3 regions of the Leptolyngbya sp. CCNP1308 genome follow, and region 1 is predicted to be linked to each of the others. Evidence: predicted binding sites of a transcription regulator. Region 1 holds the regulator's gene; each other region holds the start of a gene.

Region 1 (4,469 bases):
TCGCCGATGTAACCCTGCACGGCTTCCTGAGTCTTTAGGCCGTTGCCAGTAATGTAGACCACTGTAGACTCATCGGGGTCAATTTTACCCGCTTCCACCAGCTTTTTGAGCACCGCAATGGTGGTGCCACCAGCAGTCTCGGTGAAGATACCTTCGGTTTCGGCCAGTAGCTTCATACCTTCAATCACTTCGGCGTCGGTTACCGATTCGATGTTGCCATTGGTCTTGCGAGCAATATCGAGGGCATAGATGCCGTCGGCGGGGTTGCCAATGGCGATGGACTTGGCGATCGTGTTGGGTTTTACCGGAGTCACAAAATCGCGGCCTTCTTTAAAGGCCTGAGCAATGGGAGAACATCCCTCAGCTTGGGCACCGCTAAAGCGTACAGGCTTATCGTCAACCAGGCCGACTTTAACAAATTCTTGGAAGCCTTTGTAGATCTTGGTAAACAGTGACCCCGATGCCAACGGCGCTACGATGTGGTCGGGCAAGCGCCAGCCCAGTTGTTCAGCTACCTCATAGCCCAGGGTTTTGGAACCCTCAGAGTAGTAGGGGCGCAGATTGATGTTGACGAAACCCCAGCCCTGGGTATTAGCTACCTCAGAGCACAGCCGGTTGACCTGGTCATAGTTGCCCTGTACGGCCATTACGGTAGGGTTGTAAATGAGCGTACCCAGCACCTTGCCGGCTTCTAGATCGGCGGGGATGAACACACAGCAGTCAAGACCCGCATGGGCGGCGATCGCCGCCGTAGAGTTGGCCAAATTGCCCGTGCTGGCACAGGAAACAGTAGTAAACCCCAGTTCTCTCGCCCGGGTCAGCGCTACCGATACCACCCGATCTTTAAAGCTCAGGGTGGGCATGTTGACGGCGTCGTTTTTTATATAGAGTTCCTTTAGGCCTAGCTGCCGCGCCAGCCGATTGGCGCGCACAAGGGGCGTCATACCAGTTCCTACATCAATTGGGTTGTCGGTGCTGACGGGTAAAAAGTCTTTGTAGCGCCAAATTGAGAGCGGGCCTGCCTGGATGCTGCTGCGAGTGACCCGTCGGCGAATTTCATCGTAGTCGTAGGCGACCTCTAGGGGGCCAAAGCACACGTCTTCGCACACATGCTTAGCGCCAAGGTCGTAGGTTTCACCACATTCTCGACACTTCAAGGCCGAAAAGGTGGGCTTTGCGGCGATAGCTTGTTCGAGGGACTGTGTCATGGCGTTCTCTACTGCGGTTACTGGGGAGCGATCGTTAGCTTTGCTCAATTGATCCAGAACGTAACACTGGAAACAATACTTGGTCAAATGTACCCGACCAAAAAAGTCGGGTATAGGCGAAGCTTCTATCTGCTAGCGGTTTGCCCTGTCAGGGCTGATTTCCTAGAAGCGATGGATCGCACGGTTGCGGGAATTGCTGCCGTTTCGCCGCCAATCTGCGGCTGGGCAGCTCCTATGGGCACTGCAAAATCAGCACTGGGACGAATAAGGTAGCTTGGTATACAAACACCTACCTTGCAGTTGAGGTTAATTGATCTAAAGTCATGGAATGTTTGCATTGGCTAACGTGCCAGACCAGTCAGACTGCTTTATGCTTTATGCCCAAGGTGTTCTGTGCTGTACGTTTGGCTGTCATAGCGACATCGGAACGGCGAATTTAGTGCAGATGCTCTCTGTGATGCTCTTAGCAGAACGTTATGGTAGTGACCCAAGATAAGCCCCTTGCCAATGTTTTTCGTCAGCTATCTGGAGGAGCATTTCCCCCTGTAGTCGAGTCCTATGAACGGGGCAAGACTATTTTTTTTCCTGGAGATCCAGCAGAACGGGTATATTTTCTGCTAAAAGGAGCCGTCAAACTGTCGCGGGTATACGAGGCCGGAGAAGAAATTACGGTCGCTCTGCTGCGAGAGAATAGTGTGTTTGGGGTTTTATCACTTATCACCGGCAATCGTTCCGATCGCTTTTATCACTCTGTGGCGTTTACTCCGGTAGAACTGTTGTCGGTGCCTATCGAACAGGTTGAGCAGGCGCTAGAAGAAAACCCTGAGCTAGCTTTACTGATGCTGAGGGGTCTGTCTTCTCGAATTTTGCAGACTGAGATGATGATTGAAACTCTGGCCCACCGAGACATGGGCTCTCGCCTGGTCAGTTTTTTGCTCATTCTCTGCCGCGATTTCGGCGTGCCCAGCCAGGACGGCATCACCATTGACCTGAAGCTCTCCCACCAAGCTATTGCCGAGGCCATCGGTTCTACCCGCGTGACCGTGACTCGCCTCTTGGGAGATCTGCGCCAGGAGGGCATGATCTCTATTTATAAAAAGAAGATTACTGTGCACGATCCGGTTAATCTGAGTCAGCAGTTTACTTAGCGCGGGTTTGGCCTAGGCCTGCTGGGTTTGATAGCCAACCTAGCTATCGGCAATATTGGGGCGTCCAGGGGCTTAACCCATGCAGTAGAGTAGGTGCAAACTCCCCTGTGGCTGGTGCATGGTTTCTGGTTACGTATTGATTTTGGCGGTTTTGATTCTGGGGGGCTTTATTGCTACTCTGGGCGATCGCGTGGGCACCAAGGTGGGCAAAGCGCGTCTCAGCTTGTTCAACCTGCGCCCTCGACAAACGGCCACCCTAGTGAGTATCGCCACGGGCAGCGTTATTTCGGCGTCTACGCTGGCTCTGCTGTTTGGGGTCAGTAGTCAGCTGCGCACCGGGGTATTTGAGCTGGGTAAAATTCAGGATGATCTGGCAAGTGCTGAGGCCGATCTCGCTCAGGCTCAGGCTACCCAGGAGAGTGTAGAAGCCGATTTGGAGTCAGCTACCGACGAACGGCAGCGGGCGCTGGCTCGACTCCAGGAAATCAATCAATCGCTCAATCAGGCGGTGGCCCAGCAGGAGGCTACTGAGGGGCAACTGCGCCAAACCCTTAGCCAGCTGGATGCAGTCTCTCAACAGGCCGCCGCCCTTCGCCAGTCGACGGATGCTCTGCGGGTGCAGCGCGATAACCTGCTGCGGCAGCAGGCCACCATTGGCAGCCAGATTGCTGCGCGCGATCGCGCCATCGCCGAGCTAGACGAGCAGATTGCCGATCGCGATCGCGCCATCGCCCAGCGTGAGCGCAGCCTCACTAGCCTAGAGGCCGAGCAAGACTTTTTAGAGCAGCAGGTAGCCGTTCTGCAGACGCAATACCAGGGGTTGTTTCGAGGCAATATTGCGCTCAACCGCAACCAGGAAATTTTAGTCGGGCAGGGACGCGCCGAAAATCGGGAGCAGGCCGAGGAGTTTGTCACGAGTTTTCTCCTCGAAGCCAACCGTCTAGTGTCTCGGGCCATTGCCCCAGGGGCTTTGATCGACCAGCAAATTTTGCTAATCGGCAACCGCGAAGTCGAGGCGCTGATTGACCGCCTGTCCACGGGCGAAGACTATGTGGTGCGGCTGCTCTCGGCGGCCAACTACATCACGGGTGAGCCCTGTGTCGTGCAGCAGGGCGAGCCCTGCGTCCAGGTCTTCATCGATGCCACCCCCAATCAGCAGGTCTATGCCCTCGGCGAGCGCTTGGCGACCGTTACCCTCGACCCCCCTCCCCTGGGCGATCGCCAGCTAGTCGAGCGTCTCAATCTGCTGCTAGCGGCAGCTCAATTTCGCGCCCGGCAGGATGGTGTCGTTAGCGACACGCTGCAAGTGGCCGACAACCGGCCTGAAACGGTGCTCAACTTTTTAGAAACGGTGCAGCAATCAGGACAGGCGGTCGATCTTCAGGCGATCGCGGCTACCGATATCTTCACAGCAGGGCCAGTTCAGATTCATCTGGCGGCGGTGCGTGACGGGCGGATTCTATTTCAAACCGGTGAATTGAACAATCCCCTAGGCGATAGCAGCGATCAGCTCCTAAACCGCCGCGCCCCTAGAGGGCTCTAAAACCGAAGGGGATCCAAGCCAAATTATCTTTGGTGGCGAATATTTAATAATGTCTAAAAAGATTTGCAGATAGTTACCATCTGCCCCGACTTCGATATTGTGGGGATCACCTGTGCTTAGAATTAACCTACAAATCTGTCGGCTGCTAATAGGTTGCTTTTTAACTCTGGCTTGTCCTAGGGCAAGCAAATTTTAAATATACCTGGAGCGATCCCATGAAATTTGAGGATATTTATCAGTTCTTCGAGGATCCACCGCCAATTTACCTCAACAAAGAGCTTGCCGTTTGCTACGTGTTATCAGTATTGCTCCAGCAAGACTCCTACGGCACCGAGTTAATCCAGCGGTTAACCCACCAGTATTCTCACTATCGCCTGTCAGACACAGTGCTTTACGGGGCACTTAAGTTTCTAGAGGACGAAAATGCCATTGACGGCTACTGGAAGAAAGTAGAAGGTCGGGGTCGTCCCCGCCGCATGTATCGTCTTAACCCCGACTGGCGGCTTCAGGCCGAAGAACTGGCCGAATTTTGGAAAACCTATATGGGCGATCCCGCCCGGCCTGCTTGCA
Region 2 (4,469 bases), on a different contig from region 1:
ACACCATGCGCTCGTGGTAGGTGGGGGTAATTTTGCGCCGCTTGAGCACCAGGGTGCCGTCGGCGTCAAAGATTAGCTGGGTGTTATAAAGGGAGCCACCGTCGCGCTCGTTCACCCCCAGCACCACCACCATGCCGTAGGAGCGAGCTGCCCGGCTCACCGCATCGGTCACCGGCCCCGGCACTGCCACCGCCTCGTCGTAGAGCCGCAGGTGCTCTTTACCCATCAGAAACGGCGGCTGCACAAAGGAGAAGTAGGGGTAGTAGGGGATGAAGGTCTCTGGAAAGACGATTAGCTGAACACCCGACTGGGCCGCTTCGGCGATGGTTTCCAGCACCTTTTCGGTGGTGCCGTCGCAGCTAAACAGCACGGGGCTGATCTGGGCGGCGGCGGCGCGAATGGTTTTGGCGTAGTCCATGGGCGTTGGTGGTGGGATGATGAGAGTTGCAGCCGATGAGCGAAGGGTGAACGGCGGAGCGAACCGCAGATGGGTGGATTGCAGCTTGGGTAGATGGTGGGCAGTGCCCACCCTACGGGGTCTGGGCGGTAGGGTGCATTCGCGGCCATCCAACTTTGGTCAAACACACCAGATTTAACCCCTGGGCCGCAATGCACCACCTACGTCATAGGGCTACATCGTCCAGGTGTCGAGAATAAAGGCCCCTTCTTTGCGGTGCATAAGCACAATATCGAGCACGTCGAGGGGGTTAATCGGGCGAATGCCGGGGATGAGAGAGGGCTCGCCGTGGCCATAGAGTGCCTGGAGGGCAAAGCGACAGGCGTAAATCTTGCAGCCCATCTCCAGCAGCTTGACAATCTGGTTATTCATCGCCAAGTGCCCAGGAAAGGCCTCGTCGTTGAGCTTGGGGAAGCCGCGCTGTACGCCTAGGGTGACGCCAGGGCCGTACAACAGCACCGAAGTCTCAAAGCCTTTGCGAATTAGGCGAGTGGCTTGCAGCAGGTTGACCAGACCAATAGAACCTTCAAAGGCCACAGTGTGGAAGGTGACGAGGGCTTTTTCGCCCGGCTCAGCCTGCACATCGGGAAATACTTTCTCTTCGTAATCAACCAGAAAATCCCCAGCCTGGTGAGCTGGCAAAGTTACTTCAGGCATAAATTTCAGTTCCTTGCAAAATTGCTGGCAGCGCTGGATGTCTGGCTGCACGTTCCAGCACATTAGGGGCGATCGCCCTGGGCTCCCGTATCAGCAACTACAAACCTTGGCGGTCTGGCCTAATCAACAGGGGCCGGGCTGCAAATTGCTAGTTCGACGTCCCAGGCTGACGGATACCCCTATCACTTTCGATAGGTACCCTGTTCAGATTCACGCCAATTGAGACTATGGCAGGGCGATCGCACTCACCCTCCCTCCCACTAGCGCTAGATCAATCCTTTCGGTAGCCGGGGTTACAAGCAGTCCCTAAGCAACGACCTAGGGTACGAAAACAAGGGAAATGAAAACAGAGCAACAGGAAAGTATTTCTTCCCAGATTTGCCCATCCAAAATCCAAAAAAATTGGTATCAGCTATGGCTATGCAATACGGCGTAATTGTTATCGGCGGCGGCCAAGCGGGGCTGTCGATTAGCTACTGCCTGCACCGCCTAGGCATTGACCACATCATTTTTGAACAGCACCAGGTAGCTCACTCCTGGCGCACTAAGCGGTGGGATTCGTTTTGCCTAGTTACCCCCAACTGGCAGTGCCAGTTACCGGGCTTTCCCTACCCCGGCGACGACCCCGACGGCTTTATGGGCCGCGATGCCATTGTGGAATACATTGAGCGCTATGCCAGCCACTTTGACCTGCCGCTCAAAACCGGAGTCAAGGTAGAACGGGTGCGCCAGCCCGAGGGCGGAGGCTTTGAGGTTGTTACCAACCAGGGCACCTTTACCGCTGACCAGGTAGTGGTGGCCACAGGTGGCTACCACACCCCCAAAATTCCTCGCCTTGCCGAGCGTTTGGCTCCCGATATTGTGCAACTGCACTCGGCGGAATACCGCAACCCTGAGTCGCTGCCGGAGGGGGCGGTGCTGGTGGTGGGCACGGGCCAGTCGGGCTGCCAGATCGCCGAAGACCTGCACCTAGCTGGGCGGAAGGTGCATTTGTGTGTGGGGGGTGCGCCGCGATCGCCCCGCCGCTACCGAGGCAAAGACGTGGTCGAATGGCTTGACCAAATGGGTTACTACGACCTGGCGATTGACGACCACCCTCAAAAAGAAACCGTGCGTCACAAGACTAACCACTACGTCACCGGGCGCGGCGGCGGGCGGGAAATTGATCTGCGCCACTTTGCCCTTCAGGGCATGGGGCTCCACGGACGGCTGATGGATATTCAGGGTACCCAACTCACCTTTAGCGACGACCTGAAGGAAAACCTCGACAAAGCCGACGCCGTTGCCGAAAGCATCAAGCGCACCATCGACACCTACATCGAGAAGAACGGCATCGACGCTCCCCTCGACCCGCCTTACCGTCCCGTGTGGGAACCGGAAACCGTTGAAACCTGCATCGACTACCGCGAGGCCAAGATCACCTCGGTGATCTGGTGCATCGGCTACGGTCTCGACTTTGGCTGGATTGAGCTACCTGTTTTCGATGGTCAGGGCTATCCCGGCCACCGCCGAGGAGTTACCACCGTACCGGGGCTGTATTTCCTTGGCTTGCCCTGGCTCTACACCTGGGGCTCTGCCCGCTTCTCGGGTATTGCCCGTGATGCCGAGTATCTAGCGGAACAAGTTGCTACCCGATCTGGGAGCAGTCATCCCCGTGCCCTGCAAACCGTCAACGAAGTAGCAATGGGGTCGTAGAGGTTTCTGTTAAGACTGCCCCAGTTCCTTAGACCGCAGGTAGGCCGATCGCACCGCTTCGATCAGGGCCGATCGCAGCCCGCCCGCCTCTAGGGCAGCAATGCCCGCGATGGTAGTACCGCCGGGGCTAGTCACGCGATCCTTCAGGACGGCAGGGTGTAGGTCGCCCTGGTGCAGCAGTTCGCCAGTGCCGCGTACGGTGGCGATCGCTAGCTCCAGCGCGATCGCCCTCGGCAACCCTACCGCTACACCGCCATCCGCCAACGCCTCGACCACCAGGGCAATATAGCCTGGCCCAGACCCCGACAGCGCCGTTACCGCATCCATTTGTGATTCAGGTACTTCTACTACAGTGCCGACGCTGGCAAAAATAGTGCGGGCCTGTTCTCGCTGGGCAGCACTTACTGCCTCCCCGGCGGCTAAGGCCGTCACCCCGGCCCCCACGGTAGCGGGCGTATTGGGCATGGCTCGCACCACTGCCCAGCCCAAAAATTCCTGTTCTAGCCGGGCCAGGGGCACCCCGGCCAAAATCGATAGCAGCAGCGGCGGCTTCTCGCGCTCTGGGAACCTGAGATTTTCTGCTACGGTCCCCAGCATTTGGGGCTTGATCGCCAGCAAAACGGTTTCAGCGGCATCGATAACTGCCTGGTTGTCGCCGGTGGTTTGCACGCCGTAGGTGTGGTGCAAAACCTCTCGCCGAGCAGCCTGGGGGTCGCTCACGACTACCGCCCCAGGCGCAAAAATATTCTGATCAAGAAGGCGGGCGATGAGAGCTTCTCCCATCATCCCGCCGCCGATAACCCCAAATGTTGCCTCAGGCATAACCATCCTCACCGACGACTCGATCGTTTGCGATCGCTAGTGAAGACAATAACCTAAGGTAGCCCCCGGCACTAGACCAGGGGCAGTGATAGTCATGTGTTGATCAAGCGTGGATAACGCTAGGCCATGCGAGCCATGGTCTCGGCACCCCAAGCGGGAGCGGGGGGCATTTGGCCGGGCATGGGCATACCCTGGGGCTGGCCCATGAAGACTTCTTCTTCGTACTCGGTGGGGGTGCTTACCTGTACGCAGTTGGGCGTAAACAAGAAGATGCTTTCGCCGATGCGCTCTTGGTGCCCGTCGATGGCGTAGGTGCCGCCCGCCACAAAGTCAACGGCCCGCTGAGCCTGATCGGGATCCATAATGGTAAGATTAAGGACGACCGACTTGCGCTCGCGCAGCGCCTGAATGGCCTGGGGCATTTCTTCAAAGGAGCGGGGTTCCATTACCACCACTTCGGAGGTGCCGTTCATGGCACCGGGCATACCAATTACGTTGCTGGCCATCGGGGTCATTCCTGAATCAGTGGGCATCATTCGTTCGCGACGGGGGCGGCTCCGGCGAATTTCTTCGGGCTGGGGCTGCTGCACAATCGGCTGGGTGTTCTCTTCTTGGTAGAGGTTCTGGTACTCCTCTCCATCCATTTCTTCGTATTCGTAGTCGTAATCTGCTGGGTCGTTAAGGCCAACGAAGTCCCGCAGTTTAGAAAACATGTTGCTCACAACTTACACTCCACGATGACTATCACTCTGGTAGACCAACCCCGTGGCCATTGACCAATGGGGGGCATCATGCTCCGGTTATCCGAGGGCCATGATAGCGCCAAATTTCCATTTGC
Region 3 (4,469 bases), on a different contig from region 1:
GGCCGAAAGCAACGCCACCAACCTCACCGACGGTCTGGATGGCCTGATGGGCGGCACGGGGGCGATCGCCTTTATGGGCTTAGCGGCTATTGTGGCTCCCACCCACCCCGATCTGATGGTATTTTGCGCCGCCATGGCCGGAGCCTGCCTGGGCTTCTTACTCCACAACCACAACCCCGCCCGCGTGTTTATGGGCGATACCGGCTCCCTGGCTCTGGGCGCAGCCCTTGGGGCCGTGGGTATTCTCAGCGGCAACCTGTTTGCCCTGCTAGTGCTGACCCTGCTGTTCTTTGCCGAAACCCTGTCGGTGATCATTCAGGTGGGCTACTTCAAAGCCACCAAAGGCTCCGACGGCGTGGGCAAGCGTTTCTTTAAGATGGCTCCGCTCCACCACCACTTTGAGCTATCGGGCTGTTCTGAAATTCAGGTTGTGGCGGCGGCCTATGCCGTAACCGCCCTACTAGCTGTGCTAGCCCTCCAGGTGAGATAGTCTGCATCCCACTCCCAGCATAGTCGCCATGGATGCATCAAACCTTCGCCCTCTGGGTCACCCGCCCAATGCCTGGTGGGTCAACGACCAGGTTGCCGACATCAGCCGTCAAGAGCTACAGCCTCGACTGACCACCCTAGTCACCCAGACCAAGCAGGTGCGGTTTGACCTCGCCAAAACTGCCTGTCTGGTGGTCGATATGCAGAATGACTTTTGCCACCCCGACGGCTGGCTGGCCAGCATCGGCGTTGACGTAACCCCTGCCCGCCAGGCGATACAGCCCCTGCAATCTCTGCTGCCTAAACTGCGATTGGCCCAGGTGCCAGTGGTGTGGGTCAACTGGGGCAACCGCCGCGATCGCCTCAACCTGAGCGCTGGTCTACACCACGTCTACAACCCCAGCGGGGCCGGTGTGGGTCTCGGCGACCCCCTACCGGCCAACGGTGCCCCCGTGCTCACCAAAGGCAGCTGGGCGGCGGCGGTAGTGGATGAGCTAGAAGCTCAGCCCCAAGACATCTGGGTCGACAAGTACCGCATGAGCGGCTTTTGGGATACGCCCCTCGACAGCATTTTGCGCAACCTGGGCAAAACTACCCTGCTTTTCGCCGGGGTGAACATCGATCAATGCGTTCTGGCCACCCTGCAAGACGCCAATTTTCTCGGCTACGACTGCGTTTTGCTAAGCGACTGTAGCGCCACCACCTCCCCCGACTACTGCACCCAGGCCACCGTCTATAACGTCAACCAGTGCTTTGGCTTTGTGGCCGATAGCAAGGCCCTAGCCACTGCCCTAGAACTTTCGGTAGCCACCTAGCTGAGGGCAGGCTACCGTAGGGTGGGCAGTGCCCACCAGTTGAAAAATTGTTTTCCAGAAGTCGCTCAAGCAACACCCTTCCCAACATCTGTGTCCTTGGGAAGGGGCAAAATCCTCGGTTGCTTTCGCAGTCAGAACTGTCCTGGCCCCTGGAACCATTTGCCCTTGGATGCCAAATCACTCCTTGGGTGAGACCGTTGTCCAAATTCAGTGGTCAGAATGGAATTTATCAGGGCCAAAACTTTTCTTGACTAAAACTGGTGCAATTGCTCTAATGTGAACTACCCTTGGGCAGACCAATTTTCAGGCTTATTCTTCGTTCTTAAACGCCCCTTCTACCGTCATCATGAACGTACCCTTTTCTTCCGAATCTGCTTATCCTGGAGCCGTGGCCCCAGAAGCACCCCAGGGCAGCCGTCAGGCTCCTTCGGTGCCTATTTCGGTATACCGTGAGCTAGCCACGGAGCTGCGCGCTACCCAGGCTATGGTCGATTCGCTGACCCAGCAAAATCAGCAGCTCAACCAGCAAAACCAGGTGCTGCGCCAGGAAATGATTCGCTTTGCGGACTCGGCGGCCCGGCTCAAGCAGGCGATCGAGGTCAGCCAGCCCCAGGCGATTGAGCCGGAGAGCATTGCCCGCCCGCTGACGGCACCTCTGAGTATGGAAGCCCCGGCGATGGCCGCTAGCTATTCTATGGACGAAGCGGCTTCGGCCTCTCTGCCAGAACGGCTATCAGAATCTATGGGGGAGGGGGTCTCGACCCTGGCAAGCCAGCTGACTCAAATGGTGAAGCCCAAGGGCAAAAAAACGCCCAAAATGCCTCCCAAGCGGCCTCAAGCAGCGCCTCAGCGGCTTTACACCGAAGAGCGCATCGATGCCAGCCGTCCTGGTCAGCTGAGCCAGCGATCGTCGGATCTCAGCGGGCTGTGGCTGGCGGCAACCATTCTGCTGATTGTGATCAGCGCCTTTGGGGCTGGTTTCTTGATTATGAAGCCGCTGCTGAGCAATTCTCGCTAAAGGGCTGGATTACCGCCTGTAGCTTGCTTTTCCAGCCGCTGTGACTCCGCTTGCCTGACTTTTTGTAGCTGACGATACAGTATTGTAGGGGTCAGGCCCGATACACATAGACCGAAGCTATACCAAGTCCAGCTCGCGATCTGTAGTTTTGCCATAGGTAAACCTCCACTTCTGGGCTGGGATGAGGTTTACAGAGAGACCCGCTGAAGCACCCTGGTTGGATCTATGAAAAAAATAGAAGCTATTATTCGCCCTTTTAAGCTCGACGAGGTCAAGATTGCCCTGGTCAACGCTGGTATTGTGGGTATGACTGTGTCGGAGGTGCGCGGCTTTGGTCGCCAAAAGGGACAGACCGAGCGCTACCGAGGCTCGGAGTACACCGTTGAATTCCTCCAGAAGCTCAAGATTGAGATTGTGGTTGAAGAGGCCCAGGTCGATACCGTAGTAGACAAGATCATTTCTGCTGCCCGCACTGGCGAAATTGGCGACGGCAAAATTTTTGTCAGCCCCGTAGATGAAATCGTCCGCATTCGCACCGGGGAGAAAAACACCGAAGCGGTGTAGCCCCTGCCCCTGGTTTAACGCCTCAACCGGGCGCAGCCTAAGCTGCGCCTTTTTTATGCCCGATCGCACCCCATCCTTGCAAGTTTATGCTGGTGCAGCTAGATCGCGAGGGAGCCGGTAGGTGAGGGGCGATCGCCCTCAGATAAGATGCTTAATGACCAAGCTACCTCGTCCCTCGTGGGCGGAGAGAACTGCCTGTGTATCAGCCGTCCCAGATTGAGCAAGAGCAACAGATTGAGAGCGTCCTGGCTCCCTTTGGGCGGTTTGGGGTAGAGCTGGGGCTAGAGCGTATTCATCGATTGCTGGGAGCCTTAGGCAATCCCCAAGAACGGGTGCCGCTAGTGCATGTGGCGGGCACTAACGGCAAAGGGTCGGTGTGTGCCTACCTGGCAGCGGTGCTGGGGGCAGCGGGGTATCGAGTGGGGCGCTACACCTCGCCCCACCTGGTGAGCTGGCGCGAGCGCATTGTCGTCAATGGCGACCCCATTGCCGCGCCGGATTTGATCGATCGGCTGGAGCAGGTGGTGGCCGCTATAGACCCATCCCACCCCTCGCCCACCCAGTTTGAGGTGTTTACGGCGGCGGCCTGGCTGCATTTCGCTGAGGCTGGGGTCGATGTGGCGGTGATGGAGGTGGGCCTGGGGGGGCGACTCGACGCTACCAACGTGGTGGATGCGCCCCTGGTGAGCGTGATTACCTCCCTCAGCCGCGAGCACTGGCAGCGGCTCGGCCCCACCCTGGCCGATATTGCCCGCGAAAAGTCGGGGGTGCTAAAGCCGGGGCGTCCCGCAGTGATTGGCCCATTGCCCACTGAGGCCGAGGTGGTGGTGCGGGCCCGTCTGGCCGAGTTGGGCTGTCCGGCGGTATGGCCCGCGCCCGCCGTATCTCTAGGCAACGGTCAGGCCCGCTATGACCAGGGCGACGAGGGCATTACCTATCCCCTGGCGCTTTTGGGCGAGCATCAGCTGACCAATTCGGCGATCGCGATCGCCACCCTACAAACTCTGCGCGCCCAGGGCTGGAGCATTTCTGACGCTGCGATCGCCCAAGGCATGGCCAACGCTCGCTGGCCGGGACGCTTGCAGTGGGTGATCTGGGGAGAGGAACCGGAGATATACCCGCTGCTGATCGACGGTGCCCACAACCCCGCCGCCGCCGAGGTGCTGCGCCAGTACGTCGATAGCTGGTGGGCCAGTTGGGTGGGGGATCGGGCGGGGACGGTGTGGCTGATGGGGATGCTCTCGACCAAGGACCACCGCGATATTTTTGCTGCCCTGCTGCGTTCCGGGGATGCCCTACATTTGGTGCCAGTGCCTGGGCACGAGACGGCAGTGCCGGAGGATCTGGGGGCGATCGCGCGATCGGTCTGCCCTGACCTGGCCCAGTGCGAAGTCCACAGTTCTCTCTGGGATGGGTTGCTTGCGATCGCCCCGTCCCCGGCTCCCCTCAAGGTGCTGTGCGGCTCGCTCTACCTAATTGGCCACTTTCTCGCTACCGAACCCTACGAAGATGCAGCAGGGCGGGGAATTTGAGGGTGTGAGAAAAAGAGGCAGAATAACCAACAGCCATACTCAAAAAATCCA

What was found. The regulator NtcA, encoded in region 1, controls nitrogen genes in cyanobacteria. The targets are predictions, from matches to a motif close to TTTGTANNNNNNNNTACAAA.
Region 2: the regulator NtcA is predicted to act here: its motif matches at 1,395-1,414, upstream of VB780_RS15290 (MSMEG_0569 family flavin-dependent oxidoreductase).
Region 3: the regulator NtcA is predicted to act here: its motif matches at 2,384-2,403, upstream of VB780_RS05105 (P-II family nitrogen regulator).

What each region holds. Positions count from the first base shown of each region.
Region 1 covers NZ_JAYGIH010000078.1:94,780-99,248, forward strand. The annotation lists gene thrC (threonine synthase) at 1-1,208, opposite strand, end outside; gene ntcA (global nitrogen regulator NtcA) at 1,685-2,356, shown strand; gene VB780_RS23590 (DUF3084 domain-containing protein) at 2,475-3,899, shown strand; gene VB780_RS23595 (PadR family transcriptional regulator) at 4,115-4,469, shown strand, end outside.
Region 2 covers NZ_JAYGIH010000072.1:214,833-219,301, forward strand. The annotation lists gene VB780_RS15280 (Nit6803 family nitrilase) at 1-418, opposite strand, end outside; gene VB780_RS15285 (MSMEG_0572/Sll0783 family nitrogen starvation response protein) at 632-1,114, opposite strand; gene VB780_RS15290 (MSMEG_0569 family flavin-dependent oxidoreductase) at 1,529-2,809, shown strand; gene proC (pyrroline-5-carboxylate reductase) at 2,819-3,631, opposite strand; gene VB780_RS15300 (cell division protein SepF) at 3,751-4,353, opposite strand.
Region 3 covers NZ_JAYGIH010000007.1:33,359-37,827, reverse strand. The annotation lists gene mraY (phospho-N-acetylmuramoyl-pentapeptide-transferase) at 1-490, shown strand, start outside; gene VB780_RS05115 (isochorismatase family cysteine hydrolase) at 519-1,304, shown strand; gene VB780_RS05110 (hypothetical protein) at 1,651-2,322, shown strand; gene VB780_RS05105 (P-II family nitrogen regulator) at 2,548-2,886, shown strand; gene VB780_RS05100 (folylpolyglutamate synthase/dihydrofolate synthase family protein) at 3,084-4,418, shown strand.